One region of the Duganella sp. 3397 genome, then DNA from elsewhere that is predicted to be linked to it. Evidence: predicted binding sites of a transcription regulator. Region 1 holds the regulator's gene; the other holds the start of a gene.
The links. The regulator FliA, encoded in region 1, starts transcription of late flagellar genes. The targets are predictions, from matches to a motif close to CTAAAGTTTNNNNNNNNNNNGCCGNTA.
Positions count from the first base shown of each region.

Region 1 (6,825 bases):
TGATGGGCGACTATGTCGCCAGCGCCGCGCCACTGGTGCAGGGCCAGGAGATCGAAGCGCGCCAGCTGGTCGTGCTGCAGGGCGACCTGACCAGCCTGCCTGCGGGCGTGGCCACCGATGTCAGCCAGGTCATCGGCCGCAGCACCAATGCTTCGTTGCCACCTGGCACTCCCTTGCGACTTGATACCTTGCGCAGCAAGCCGGTGGTGCAGCCGGGCCAGCTGGTCCGGCTGGTGTCTTCGGGCAGCGGTTTTAGCGTCTCGTCCGAGGCCCGCGCCATGAGCGGGGGCGCCGATGGCCAGGTGGTACGGGTAAAAACTGCCTCAGGGCAACAGATCAGCGGCATCGCAAAGCAAGGCGGACTGGTGGAAGTGGCGTTCTGATAAAACGTCACGGATTTTGGTCGCAACGGCGCTAAAGTTTTTCAAGCGCGCGCCGTTATAGACTCAGATCCCGGAGTATCACACTCCACCCAGTGAAGGAAGTGCTGTGAAAATCAACGATACAACTTTAAAGAACCCGCCAGGCTTGCCGGCGGCGAACAGTACGCCCACCTCCACCACCCGCAGCGCGGAGACGGCAGTGCAGTCGTCCACCCCGGCCGCGACCGACAGCGTACGCTTGTCGCCGCAGGGCCAGGCCATGGCAGCGAGTGCCGCCAATGGCGCAGGCGCGGTGTTCGACAGCAAGAAAGTCGAACGCATCAAGCTGGCGATTGCCGATGGGCAGTTCCAGGTCAACTCGGAAAAAGTGGCGGATGGCTTGCTCGATACGGTCAAGGATCTGCTGCACTCAAGACAACGTTAGGATAGACAATGACCACGGTCACCCCGCTCGACAACCTGCGCGAAGAAGCGCACATCATGACCACCTTGCTGGACTTGCTGAAGCAGGAGCAACAGATGCTGGTATCGGCGGAGATCGAAGGCCTGGATGTAGTCACCAGCAAGAAAACCGCGTTGATCACGCAAATGACCTTGCTGTCGGCCCAGCGCCATCGCGCCCTGGGCAAGGCCGGTTTCCCGGCCGAAGAAGCGGGCATGGAGGCGTGGATTGCCGCCAGCGGCGATGCCAGCATCGCCCAGGCCTGGGCCGCCCTGCTCGAGACCACGCGCGAAGCCAAAGAGCTCAACCGTGTGAACGGCATGCTGATCAACAAGCAAATCAATAACACCCAGGGCGCGTTGGCGGCCCTGCGGCCTACGGCCGGCGGTCAGACTTACAGCGCGACCGGCATGTCGAATCCGATTCCACGCAGCCGCGGCTTCCTCGCCGGCTAATCGTTTTTACCCCGCACAGCAAAGCGGGTCGGACCCCGTACGGGGTCCGACCCCAAACGCCAACGCACACGTACAGGGTCACAGTTGCCGGGTTACTGCTGCGGCACCACCTCGGTCGGCAATTCGGTGACCGGATCGGGCAGGCCCGACAAAATCGTTACCGCCACCCGGCGGTTGCGGGCGCGGCCGATGGGGTCGTCGTTGGAGGCGACCGGCACGTTCGAGCCGAAGCCCACTGCCGTCAGGCGGGTCGGCGCCACGCCGTTTTCCACGAACAGGCGCACCACGCTGCTGGCGCGCACTGACGACAATTCCCAGTTCGACGGGAACTGCGCATTGCTGATCGGCAGGTCGTCGGTGTGGCCCTCCACTTGCACGTTGTGGGTATCGTTCTTGAGCAGCACGCCTACCGCGCTCAGCGCTTCCACCGACTCCGGCGTCAGGCGCGCGTCGGCCGGGTCGAACAGCACGCTGGCGTTGATTTCCACGCTCACACCGCGGCTGTTTTGCGTGACCCGCACTTTCCCTTCCTTGACCAGCGGCGCCAGCGTGGACAGTAAATCCTGCGCCAGCCTGGTCATCTCCTGCCGTTCCTGCTTGAGCATCTCGGCGCGGCGTTTCAGGGCGGGATTGGGGATCGGCAGATTGGGCACCTCGGTGTTGGTCACCGGCGCGGCGCCGGCGCCGCCGAAAGCGTCACCGAGGGCATCGGAAAACACCTTGTACTTGCCGATATTGACCGACGAGATGGCGTACATCACGACAAAAAACGCGAACAGCAAGGTGATGAAATCGGCATACGAGATCAGCCAGCGCTCGTGGTTTTCCACTTCCTCGTCGAATTTCTTGCGGGCGCGCCGGTAGTGCATATCAGTGCTCACGCATCAGGGTAGCGATGCGTTCTTCGATCACGCGCGAGTGGTCGCCAGTGGCAATGTCGTAAAACACGGCGGCGGCAATTTCCTGCTGGTGGACGTTCTGGTTGACGATGGCCTTGAGCTTGTTGGCAATCGGATAGAAGAACAGGTTGGCCAGGCCCACGCCGTAAATCGTCGAGACGAACGCGACCGCAATGCCGGCGCCCAGCTTGGTGGGGTCGGTCAGGTTTTCCATCACGTGGATCAGGCCCAGCACGGCGCCCAGGATGCCGATGGTAGGCGCGTAGCCGGCAGCGGACTCCCACACCCGCACGGCCAGGCGCTCCTCGGTTTCGTAGGCAGTGATTTCGGTGTCGAGCAGCTGGCGCAGCTTGTCGGGATTGATGCCGTCGACGATCAGGCGCAAGCCCTTGGTATTGAATTTGTCTTTCGACGCCAGCATGTGGCGCTCGAGCGAGAGCAGGCCGTCGCGGCGCGCGGCCAGGTTCCAGGCGCTGATGTCGCGCGCCAGGGCGGCGCGGGTATCGGGCGGCGGCGCAAACACCATGCGCAGCATTTTCATGCCACGCACAAAGGTGCGCAACTTCGATTGCAGCAGCACGGCGCCGAAGGTGCCCACCACCACGATGGCAAACGCGGCCGGCTGCACCAGTGACGACAGCTTGCCACCTTCCATGGTCTGGCCGATGGCGATGCCGATCAACGCAATGACGACACCGGCTATGCTGGCCCAGTCCATGCCTTCTCCCTCAGATTGGCCCGCAGGCGCGCCACGGCTTGCGTATGCAGTTGCGATACGCGCGATTCCGACACGCCCATGACGGCGCCGATTTCTTTCAAGTTGAGCTCCTCTTCATAATACAGCCCCATCAGGATCTTCTCGCGCTCGGGCAAGGCGTCGATGGCGTTGATCACGGCCTGGCGGAAGTCGGTGTCGAGCAGCGCGCGCAGCGGATCGGATTCTTCATCGGAACAGTAGCGGTCGAGGAAGCTGTCGTTGCCATCGTCGTCGTGAAAATCCTCGTAGTACACCAGCTGGTGGCCGCCGCCGTCGGACAGCATGTCCTGGTAGTCGGACAGCGACAGCTTGAGCGACTTGGCCACTTCCGACTCGGTCGGTGGATGGCCGAGCTTTTGCTGCAGCGTGCTCATGGCCGCTTCGATCTTGCGCATGTTCTGGCGCATCGAGCGCGGCAGCCAGTCGCTGGTGCGCAGCTCGTCGAGCATGGCGCCACGGATGCGCAGCACGGCATAGGTCTCGAACTGCGCGCCATGGGTTTCTTCGTAACGGTTGATGGCGTCGAGCAGCCCGATCATGCCGGCCTGGACCAGATCATCGACCTCTACGCTGGGCGGCAATTTTGCCTTCATGTGATGGGCAAGACGCTTGACCAACGGCATGTGCTGCGTCAGCAAGGTGTTCTTGTCCGCTTTCCCTTTGACCGTGTACATAGCCTATTATTTTACTTTCAAGCGCTAAAGTGATTGCCGCTCCCCGTCTGGAAAGTAGGCGAGCCAGCCAGCGCAAAGCGCCCCGCCAGTTGACGAAAGGCCACCGATGCACCGGCCAGCGGAAACGCATCCACCACCGCGCGCCCCAACCGCGCGGCGCGCTGCAGGTATTCATCGGCCGGCACCGAGCCCATCGAGACCAGGTTGACGGCCAGGTAACGGCTGGCAGCTTGTGCCATATTATCGTAAACCAACTTCGCTTCGGCCTCTGATGCGCCGGTGACAAGAATTCCGAATGGCCGGCGACCGAACTCCTGGTTCAATTGCTTGATCAAACTGTAGGCAGCCTTGATCGAACCGGCGTTGGCCGACACCTGCACCACGATCTCGGAACTGGCCATCACCGGTACGGGGAATGACTCGCCGTCGAATTCCCCATCGACGATCACCATGCCGGTCTGCTTGACCAGCACATCGAAGGCCTTGGCCAGGCGCCGGGTTTCGTCGGGACCGGTGCGCGGCATGCCGCGTGTCATCGACGCCACAGAAAAGCCTTGCGGCGCCTGGTGCAGCACCTGGTTCAGTGCGCATTCCTGGCGCGCCACGTTGAGCAGGCTGGCGCCGCCGTCGAGGCCGAGCCGGCTGGCCACGCCGCGCGCGCTGGCGCAGGCGTCCATCAGCAGCACGTCGTTGCCGGCCCGGGCCAGCGAGGCGCCCAGGTTGACCAGCATGGCGCCCTTGTCGTCTTGCGCGGTGGCGGACAGGAAGGTAACGATGCGGGGCTTGGGCCCCGCCAGCATGCGGCGCAGGCCTTCGGCCTGGTCGAAATCGAAATTAGCCAAGGTGGACCTCGCGCATCGCAGTATGTTGATTGCCCGACATCAGCAATGGCAGTTCATTGTCCAGGTACTGGGTGTTTACCACGTCGCGTTTCAACTTGAACGCGCGGTCGATCAGGTAGGCCGGGTCGGCCAGGTGCAGGTCTTCCGGCACGCGCTGGCCATTCGAGACGTAAAACAGGTTGAGCTTCTGGCGGATCACCACGTCGAGCACGTTGCCGATGGCGGCCGCTTCGTCGAGCTTGGTCATGATGCAGCCGGCCAGGCCGCTGCCCTGGTAGGCGCGCACCACTTCCGACAGGGTTTCCTGGGTGGCCGTGGCGTTCAGGCACAGCAGGCGCTTGACGTCGGCACCGGCGCCTTGCAGCATCGAAACCTGCTCGGTGACCATCTGGTCGCGCTGGCTCACGCCCACGGTATCGATCAGCACCGTGTGCTTGTTGCGCAATTCCTTGAGGGCGATGCGCAGGTCCGCTTCATCCTTGACCGAGTGCACCATCACGCCGAGGATCTTGCCGTAGATGCGCAGTTGTTCGTGGGCGCCGATACGGTAGGCGTCGGTGGTGATCAGGGCCAGCTTTTCGGGGCCGTGGCGCATCACGCAACGCGCAGCCAGCTTGGCGGTGCTGGTGGTCTTGCCCACGCCGGTCGGACCCACCAGTGCGAACACGCCGCCCTGGTCGATCAGCGCATCTTCGTTGGTCATGGCCGACAGGTTGCGCGTCAACACGGTTTTGATCCAGCGCATGCTGTCGGCAGCGTCGCGGCCGGCCGGCAGCTTGTCGATCAGGTAGCGCGACAGGCTGGCAGAGAAACCGGCGGCCAGCATCTCGCGCAGCACGGCGGCTTTTTGCGGCTCGCGCGCCTGGGTGCTGCCCCAGGCGATTTCCGCCAACTGGGTTTGCATCATGCCGCGCATGGCGCGGATTTCGCTCATCATGTCCTGCATTTCCAGCGCCGCGCTCTGCTTGGCGCTGGCGACGGCGGAGGCCACCATGGCGCTGACCTGGGTGGCGTCCAGCTGCGGCGTGCGCGGCTGGGCCGGCATGGCTGGCGCGGCGGCAGATGCAGCAGCGGCAGCGGTCTTGGTGGCGAACGATGATGGCGAGGCGACCACGCGGCGTGCCGGTTGCGGGGTTGCTTGCTGGGCTTGCTGGGCGTGCTGAAATTGCTGAGCTTGCTGTGGGGCTGGCTGCATGCTGCGCGGCGCCGGCTGCATCGGCTGCATGGCCGGTTGCACAGCTTGTGTCTGGCGCGGCGCCAGGCGTGGCGCTTCATCTTTGAAGTGCGGCTCCAGGCGTGCATCGAGGCGCTGGCTGCGCTGGGCGATGGCCGCGTCAAAGTCGAGCGACGGGGCCGGCTCGGCCATCGGCGAGTGCGGCGCCGGCATCGCCAGCGAAGCGGCATCGTCATTGGCCAGGGCCAGGATTTCAATCATACCGTCGGCCTGGCGGTTGGACAGGATCACGGCGTCTGGCCCCAGCGCTTCCCGGACCTTGCGCAATGCCTCGCGCGACGTGGGCGCGGTGAATTTTTTCACGTTCATGGCCGGCTCCCGATGAACTGGCTGACGCGGGGTGGCAAGGTAATGTAGGCCATCAATGACTCCTGTAGCTTGAGCGATGCATCGCGCGGCTGCGACGCTTCTATCACTCGGACAGTGCCATTATTGACGATGCACTCAGGAAACGATCTGATGAACAGGTGGGGAAATGGGCCGCATTTCAATGCGGCCGGGTACGGCGTTCATTCGCTGCCAAAAACAGCGTCGAGCGAGTGGGCGTGGACCGAGTTTTCGGCCCAGCGGGTGATCTGCCGAGTATCTGCTGCATCGATGCGCGACTGCACCGATGGATCAAGCGGGCCGAAGCGTGCTTTGAGCACCAGCGCCAGCATATCGGCGGCTCCGCGCCGCTGTCCTTGCTGCAAGCCCTCATCAATTCCCTGCTTGCGTCCTTCATCAAGCCCCCGCTTGCGCCCTTCATCAAGCCCCCGCTTGAGCCCTTCGCGCTCACCAATTTCCATTCCTATGCGTTCGATAGAAGACAAATAAGTCATGTCAGATCTCCTTTCAAGTTGAACAATCCCGGTCCGCAGACGCTGTTCCAGCGCTGGCGGCAGCCGCATGATCCAGTCCATCACCCGATACAGGTCGATGATACGCTGCCGGTCCCAGTCGCGCTCGTACAACATCTTGGTGAGCCGCCACTTGGCGATGCGGCGGCGGTGGGCATCGTTACGCGTATTTTGCGCCAGCAGATGCGCCGCGCTCACCAGCGCAAACGGATTGTCCTGATTGGCCAGGTCCGCGATCACATACGCGTAATCGTGCATTTTTGCGATCGGAAAATCAAGCTGCATGGTACAGCCCAGTTG
Region 1 covers NZ_JAVDVB010000006.1:103,776-110,600, forward strand. Annotated here, with positions in the region: gene flgA (flagellar basal body P-ring formation chaperone FlgA) at 1-383, shown strand, start outside; gene flgM (flagellar biosynthesis anti-sigma factor FlgM) at 490-807, shown strand; gene J2X54_RS20315 (flagellar protein FlgN) at 816-1,280, shown strand; gene motD (flagellar motor protein MotD) at 1,373-2,149, opposite strand; gene J2X54_RS20325 (flagellar motor protein) at 2,151-2,897, opposite strand; gene J2X54_RS20330 (RNA polymerase sigma factor FliA) at 2,879-3,610, opposite strand; gene J2X54_RS20335 (antiactivator of flagellar biosynthesis FleN protein) at 3,628-4,452, opposite strand; gene flhF (flagellar biosynthesis protein FlhF) at 4,445-5,995, opposite strand; gene J2X54_RS20345 (transposase) at 6,196-6,825, opposite strand, start outside.

Region 2 (6,825 bases), on a different contig from region 1:
TCAGCTTCGGCTTGCCGCCGTTTGCAGCCTACCGCGCCTTGTACGGCTACAGCACCAGCATCAACGAGACGCGGCCGGTGATGGCGATCGCCATCCTGGGCCTGCTGTTCAATGTGTTCGTCAACTGGCTGCTGGTGTTCGGCAACTGGGGGCTGCCGGCACTGGGCGGCGTCGGTTGCGCCGTGTCCACCGCGCTGTGCATGTGGCTGATGCTCGCGGCCATGCTGCTGTGGATCCGACGCGCGCCGGCCTACCGCGCCACGTATCCGTTTTCGCACTGGGAAGGCCCGCACTGGCCCGAGATCGCCTCGATGCTGCGCCTCGGTGTGCCGATCGGCATCAGCTATTTTGCCGAGGTCAGCGCGTTCGGCGCAGTGAGCCTGCTGGTGGCGCGCTACGGCGTGATACCGATTTCGGCGCACCAGATCGCGCTCAATTTCACCTCGCTGGTGTTCATGGTGCCGCTCAGCTTTGGCATTGCCCTGATTACCCGCGTGGGCCAGGCGATGGGCGAAGGCGAACCGGCGCGGGCGCGCTTCATTTCGTGGGTGGGCGTGTGGATGTCGCTGGCGTTCGGCGTGCTCTCGGCCATCTTCATCGTGCTGTTCCGCTACCAGATCGCCCGCGCCTACACGTCGGACCTGGCGGTGCAGGAGCTGTGTGCGCACCTGCTGCTGTTTGCCGCGCTGTTCCAGTTATCGGATTCCACCCAGGTGGCGGCGTCGTGCGCGATTCGCGGCTACAAGGTGTCGCGCCAGCCGATGGTGATCCAGGTGACGGCGTTCTGGGGCTTCGCACTGCCGATCGGCTGCTGGCTGGGCCTGGCGCCGCAATGGCTGCCGTTCGCGCCGGCGCAGCCGATGGCGGCGTCCGGTTTCTGGATCGGCCTGGTGGTGGGATTGACGGTGGCTGCGGTGCTGCTGAGCTGGGCCCTGCAACGACTTTCGCTGGCGCGTGTAAAGACGGCGCCGGCCTGATCACCACGGTGGTGCGGTTCGCCAAAACCGCACCAAACTATCAACGGTATTGACCGTCTTATTCAGAACATTGCTACCTCGCCAGCAGTGAGTCAGTCTGGTATCGTCACGGATTGCATAATTTCCGAGACATTCTTCATGCGCTTTATTCTCGCACCAATCACGCTGTGTGCAATGCTTGCCGGTGGCCACGCCACCGCCGAGAAACTTACCCTGGACCGCATCCACTCCGACCCGTCGCTCAGCGGCCCTGGCGTACGCAACCTGAAGGTCTCGCCGGACGGCGCGCGCGTCACCTTCCTCAAGGGCCGCGACGACAACCAGTTCCAGCTCGACCTGTGGGAATATAACCTGAAGAACAAATCGACCCAGCGCCTGGTCGATTCGAAAACCCTGGTGCCGGAAGAGAACCTGTCCGACGCCGAAAAAGCGCGCCGCGAACGCGCCCGCACCGCCGCCCTCAAGGGCATCCTCAACTACAGCTGGTCGCCGGACGGCAAGCAGCTGCTGGTGCCGATCGCCGGCAACCTGTACCTGATCGACGCCGCCAAACCCGACGCCGCGCGCCTGGTCGCCAAGGGCAATGTGCTCGATCCGAAGATCTCGCCCAAGGGCCGCTACCTCTCGTTCGTGCGCGACCAGAACCTGTTCGTGATCGACTTGACTACCAACGCCGAGCGCCAGTTGACCAGCGACGGCGCCGGCACCATCCACAACGGCGAGGCCGAGTTCGTGGCGCAGGAAGAAATGCACCAGACCACCGGCTACTACTGGGCGCCGGACGACTCGGCCATCGCCTTCAAGCGCTACGACGAAGCGCAGGTGCCGGTGGTGCGCCGCTTCGAGATCTATGCCGACCGTACCGACGTGATCGACCAGCGCTACCCGGCCGCCGGCGACCCGAACGCCACCGTGCAACTGAAGATCGTCTCGCCTGCCGGCGGCGCGATTCGCAATGTGGACCTTGGCAGCGAACAGGATATCTACCTGGTGCGCGCCGACTGGAGCAGCGACAGCAAAGCGCTGCTGTTCCAGCGCCAGAGCCGCGACCAGAAAAAACTCGAACTGATCTCGGTCGATGCCGCCACGCTGGCGCAGCGCGTGCTGGTCACCGAAACCTCGAAAACCTGGGTCGATATCTTCGACGATCTGCGCTTCCTGGCCAAAGGCAAGGGTTTTGTGTGGTCGTCGGAACGCACGGGCCGCAAGCACCTGTACCTGTACGATATGAATGGCAAGCTGCTGCATCCGATCTCGAGCGGCGAATGGGGCGTGGACCGCGTGCTGGCCGTGGACGAGAAAGCCGGTCGCGTGTTCGTGCAGTCGAACCGCGACGCGGTGACCGACAGCCAGACCTACGCGCTCAGGCTCGACGGCTCCAGCGCCGACAAGCCTGCCCGCATCACCCAAGGCGACGGCTGGCACGATTCCAACTTTGCCGGCAATGGCGAAGTCTTCGTCGATACCTACTCCGATCCAAGCACGCCGCCCCAGGTGAGCATCCGCCGGCCCGACGGCACCATGATCAGCTGGCTCGAGCACAATGAGCTGAACGCCAGCCACCCGTACGCGAAATACCTGGACGCCCACCTGCGCCCCGAATACGGCACCATCAAGTCGAAAGACGGCCAGACCATGTACTACTCGATCACCAAGCCATCCGGCTTCGATCCGGCCAAAAAGTACCCGGTGTTTCTGTCCACCTACGGCGGCCCGGGCGCGCAGCATGTCGCGCGCAAGTGGGGCAACCTGTTCGACCAGTACATGGCGCAGCAGGGCTTCGTGGTGTGGCGCCTCGATAACCGCGGTTCGAGCCGCCGCGAGCGCGCGTTCACCGACCCGATCTACCTCGACATGGGCCGCGCCGAAGTGGAAGACCAGCTGACCGGCATCGAGTGGCTGAGCAAGCAGAGCTTTATCGATCCGAAGCGCATCGGCGTGTTCGGCTGGAGCTACGGCGGCTTCATGACCCTGCGCCTGCTGTCGCAGGGTTCGGACAAGATCGCCATGGGCGTGTCGGTGGCGCCGGTGACCGACTGGTCGCTGTACGACACCCACTACACCGAGCGCTTCATGAGCACGCCGAAGCTGAACGTGGCCGGTTACAAGTCGGGCAGCGTGTTCTCGCACGTCGATGGCTTGAAATCGAAGCTGCTGCTGGTGCACGGCATGGCCGACGACAACGTGCTGTTCACTAACACCACGCGCATGATCGATGCGCTGGTGGCGCGCAACGTGCAGTTCGACCTGATGACCTACCCGGGCGCCAAGCACGGTATCTCGGGCAAGGTGCCGCAGCGCCACGTGTATGGCATGATCGAGGCCTTCTTCAAGAAGAACCTGATGCCGGAACCCACCAAGTAATGTAGACAGACGTCAAAAGGGCCGCGATTGCGGCCCTTGTTTTACCTGCATCCCAAGCGTGGCTTAGTTGCGGTTGCCCTTGAGGGTGTCGTCAATGGCTTCTTTGGCGTCGCCGACGTTCTTTTGCAGCTTGCCTTCGGCTTGCTTGTTGAGGCCCTTGGCCTGCTGTTCCGAAGAGCCGACTACTTTACCGGCGCCTTCCTGGATTTTGCCGCCGATTTCCTTCGCCTTACCTTTGACTTGATCTTCGTTCATGATGCACTCCTTGGGTCAATGTTGAAGCTACCGGACACACAACGTTGTGTGCATGGGTTTCACTATAGGCCGGTCATGGTCGAGCTTCTGTGCGGTCACTCACCAAGAATGTAAAACCGTGGGCGACAGAAAAGATACGGTCGGGTGCAAAAGGCTTCTTTCTGATGGCGAATCGCTATATAGTTAACCCATAGCAACGTGCTAACAACGACGAACACCCAGGAGATCCCAGATGAAACTTGATGCACTGTTCCAGAATCCGACCGCGTTGCCTACCGCCCCGAAAGTCGTCGAAGAACTGATCAGCAGCTTTGACAAGGCCAGCGTCTCCACCGAGGAGATCGCCAAGAAGCTGTCGACGGACCCGGTGCTGAGCGCCAAGCTGCTGCGATTGGCCAACTCGGCCTACTACCATGTCTCGCGCAGCATCGGCACGGTGGAAGATGCGGTGCTGATGCTCGGTTTCGTCACGGTGCGTACGCTCGTTATCAGCTCCGGCCTGGTGAGCGGTTTCAAGACCGTGCCCGGCCTCGACCTCAAGCAATTCTGGCGCTACAGCCTGCACACGGCGGTCTCGGCCAAGTGGATCGCCAAGAAAACCCGCGAAAACACCGACCTCGCCTTCACCATCGGCATGATGCACGCGATCGGCCAACTGGTGATCCACTCGGCCATGCCGGAAAAGGCCATGGCCCTCGATAAAGTGGCCGGTCCGATGGACTCGCGCCGCCTGGACGCCGAAGTGGCCTCGTTCGGCTACACCTTCGCCGACGTCGGCGCCGAACTGGCCCGCCGCTGGAAATTCCCGGAAACCTTCGCTGAAACCATCATGGCCTTCCCCGAGCCGCACAAGGATGGCGAGCTCAACCGCCTGGCAGCGGTGGTGTCGCTGGCCGCCTGGCGCGCCCGCGTGGAACAGGCCGGCCTCACGGCCGAAGAAATCACCGCCTGCTACCCGACCGAGCTGGCCGAAGAACTGGGCCTGGAAGACGACGCCCTGATCGACGACATGCCGTCACCGGACGAACTGTCCGCAGGCCTGGAAGAATTGGTGAAGTAAGCGACAATATTTCGCACTGTTTCGCCGCCAAAGCTGCCTGATTTCGGTCCGGCAGCTTTTTTTTCATCTTTTTTCAAATTATTTTGATTTTGCCCTCAAGTTCCCGTTTAAGCGGACGTTAATCAAGACATGCGGTAATCCGTCTTAATCTCGCAACTTATCCTGGTGAGCTGATGAACACTTCCGAAGTCCTCTCGATGTACGAAAACATTGCCGGCCTGAGCACCCAGATGGCTGCCGCCGCGCGCATGGGCGACTGGGATGGCGTCGGCAAACTGGAAGCCCGCTGCGCCAGCGCCGCGCGCGCCACGGCCACCGGCGTACCGCCAATGGAAGGCGCACCACGCCTGCGCAAGATCGACCTGCTCAAACAAATCCTGGCCAACGACCGCGAAATCCGCGACCTGGCCGATCCCTGGATGAACACCATCCCCGGCATGGCCCGCCAGTAAAACCAGCCAGCCCAACAAAAAAGCGCCCACCCGGCGCTTTTTTTTCACCCCTACTTCGGGGTCAGTGCCGACATTCGGACATTTTTGAACTTATTTGCACCGCACTGGTCAGCAAATTGATGCGCTCGTGTCCGAATGTCGGCACTGACCCCGAAGTCTTATGCGAGGGCGACGCGCAGGGACAGGGCGATGCCTTGGGCTGCCTGGGTGATTTCGTCGAGCGACGGGAAGCTCGGGGCGATGCGGATGTGGCGGTCTTTCGGATCGTTACCATACGGGAAGGCCGCGCCGGCTGGCGTGAGGGTGATGCCCGCTTCCTTGGCCAGCGCCACCGTGCGTTTCGCGGCGCCGTCCGGCGTCACCAGGTCGATGAAGTAGCCGCCTTGCGGACGGGTCCAGCTCACGCCCGGCACATTGCCCAGGTACTCTTCGAATTGCGCCAGTACCGCGTCGAACTTCGGCTTCAGCAGGGCCGCGTGCTGTTCCATCAGCGCTTCCACGGTCGGCAGGTCTTTCAGCAGGCGCACGTGGCGCAGCTGGTTGATCTTGTCCGGGCCGATGCTGCGGATGCCGGCAAGCTTGGTCCACCAGGCGATATTGGCCGGCGACGACGCCAGCGCGGCGATGCCCGAACCGGCCCAGGTCACTTTCGACGAGGAGGCGAACACGAACGCACGGTCCGGGTTGCCGGCGGCGGCGCACGCTTTGAGGATATCTTGCACCTCCAGCTTTTGCGCCCCCAAGTGGTGGAAGCGATAGGCGTCGTCCCACATCAGGATGAAGTCGGGAGCGGCGGTTTTCATCGCGGCCAGGCGCTGCACCACGGCGTCGGGATACACCACGCCGCCCGGGTTGCTGTACTTCGGCACGCACCACATGCCCTTGATGCTGGCGTCCTCGGCCACCAGTTTTTCCACCAGGTCCATGTCCGGACCATCGTCGTTCATCGGCACGTTGATCATCTTGATGCCGCGCGTTTCGCAGATGGCGAAGTGGCGGTCGTAGCCCGGTACCGGGCACAGGAAGGTCACCGGCTCGCGCACCCACGGCGCGTTGCCGGGCGTGCCGTTCAACAGGGCATAGACGATGACGTCGTGCATCAGCGACAGGCTGGCGCTGCTGTCGACCACCACCTGCGCGGCCGGCACGGCCAGCAATTCGCCGAACAATGCGCGCGCCTCCGGCAGGCCAACCGTGCCGCCGTAGTTGCGGCCGTCGGTGCCGTCAGCGGCCTTGTAGCCGTGCACGGCCTCGAGCAAGGCGTTCGACAGGTCGAGCTGCTCGGGCGATGGCTTGCCACGTGACATATCGAGTTTGAGACCGAGTTGCTTGAACGCTTGGTACTGTTGTTGGTCCTGGGATGGAAGGTCGGCTGCAGTCATGGGGCTCTTTCAAAATGGGAAGGCGAGGCTCGAAAGCGTCGATAACTATACCCCAGTTCGTCAGAGCGTTGACAGAGCTTCAAGTTATATACTTATGCGAAAAAAGTTCTTACATGGAATCAGGGCTGGACCGCCGGTCCCGGGGCGGCCCACTCGGGCGTGGGCACTTCGCGGAACTCGTCACCAGCCGCTTCGGTCGTGCGCGGCTTCTTGCGGAAGCCTTGCCATATCTTGAGCGGCTTGCCCGACTTCTTGCGGCGCAGGTAGAACCACACACCAGCGCCAGCCAGCAAGGCGGCGGCCAGCGCACCGAGAATCAGCGGCAGCTTGCTCGA
Region 2 covers NZ_JAVDVB010000008.1:16,643-23,467, reverse strand. Annotated here, with positions in the region: gene J2X54_RS22385 (MATE family efflux transporter) at 1-977, shown strand, start outside; gene J2X54_RS22380 (S9 family peptidase) at 1,116-3,341, shown strand; gene J2X54_RS22375 (CsbD family protein) at 3,405-3,596, opposite strand; gene J2X54_RS22370 (HDOD domain-containing protein) at 3,829-4,656, shown strand; gene J2X54_RS22365 (flagellar protein FliT) at 4,830-5,108, shown strand; gene J2X54_RS22360 (aminotransferase class I/II-fold pyridoxal phosphate-dependent enzyme) at 5,267-6,490, opposite strand; gene J2X54_RS22355 (LPXTG cell wall anchor domain-containing protein) at 6,610-6,825, opposite strand, start outside.
Region 2: a site for FliA is predicted at 4,751-4,777, ahead of J2X54_RS22365 (flagellar protein FliT). Genes of this name have one in related genera too.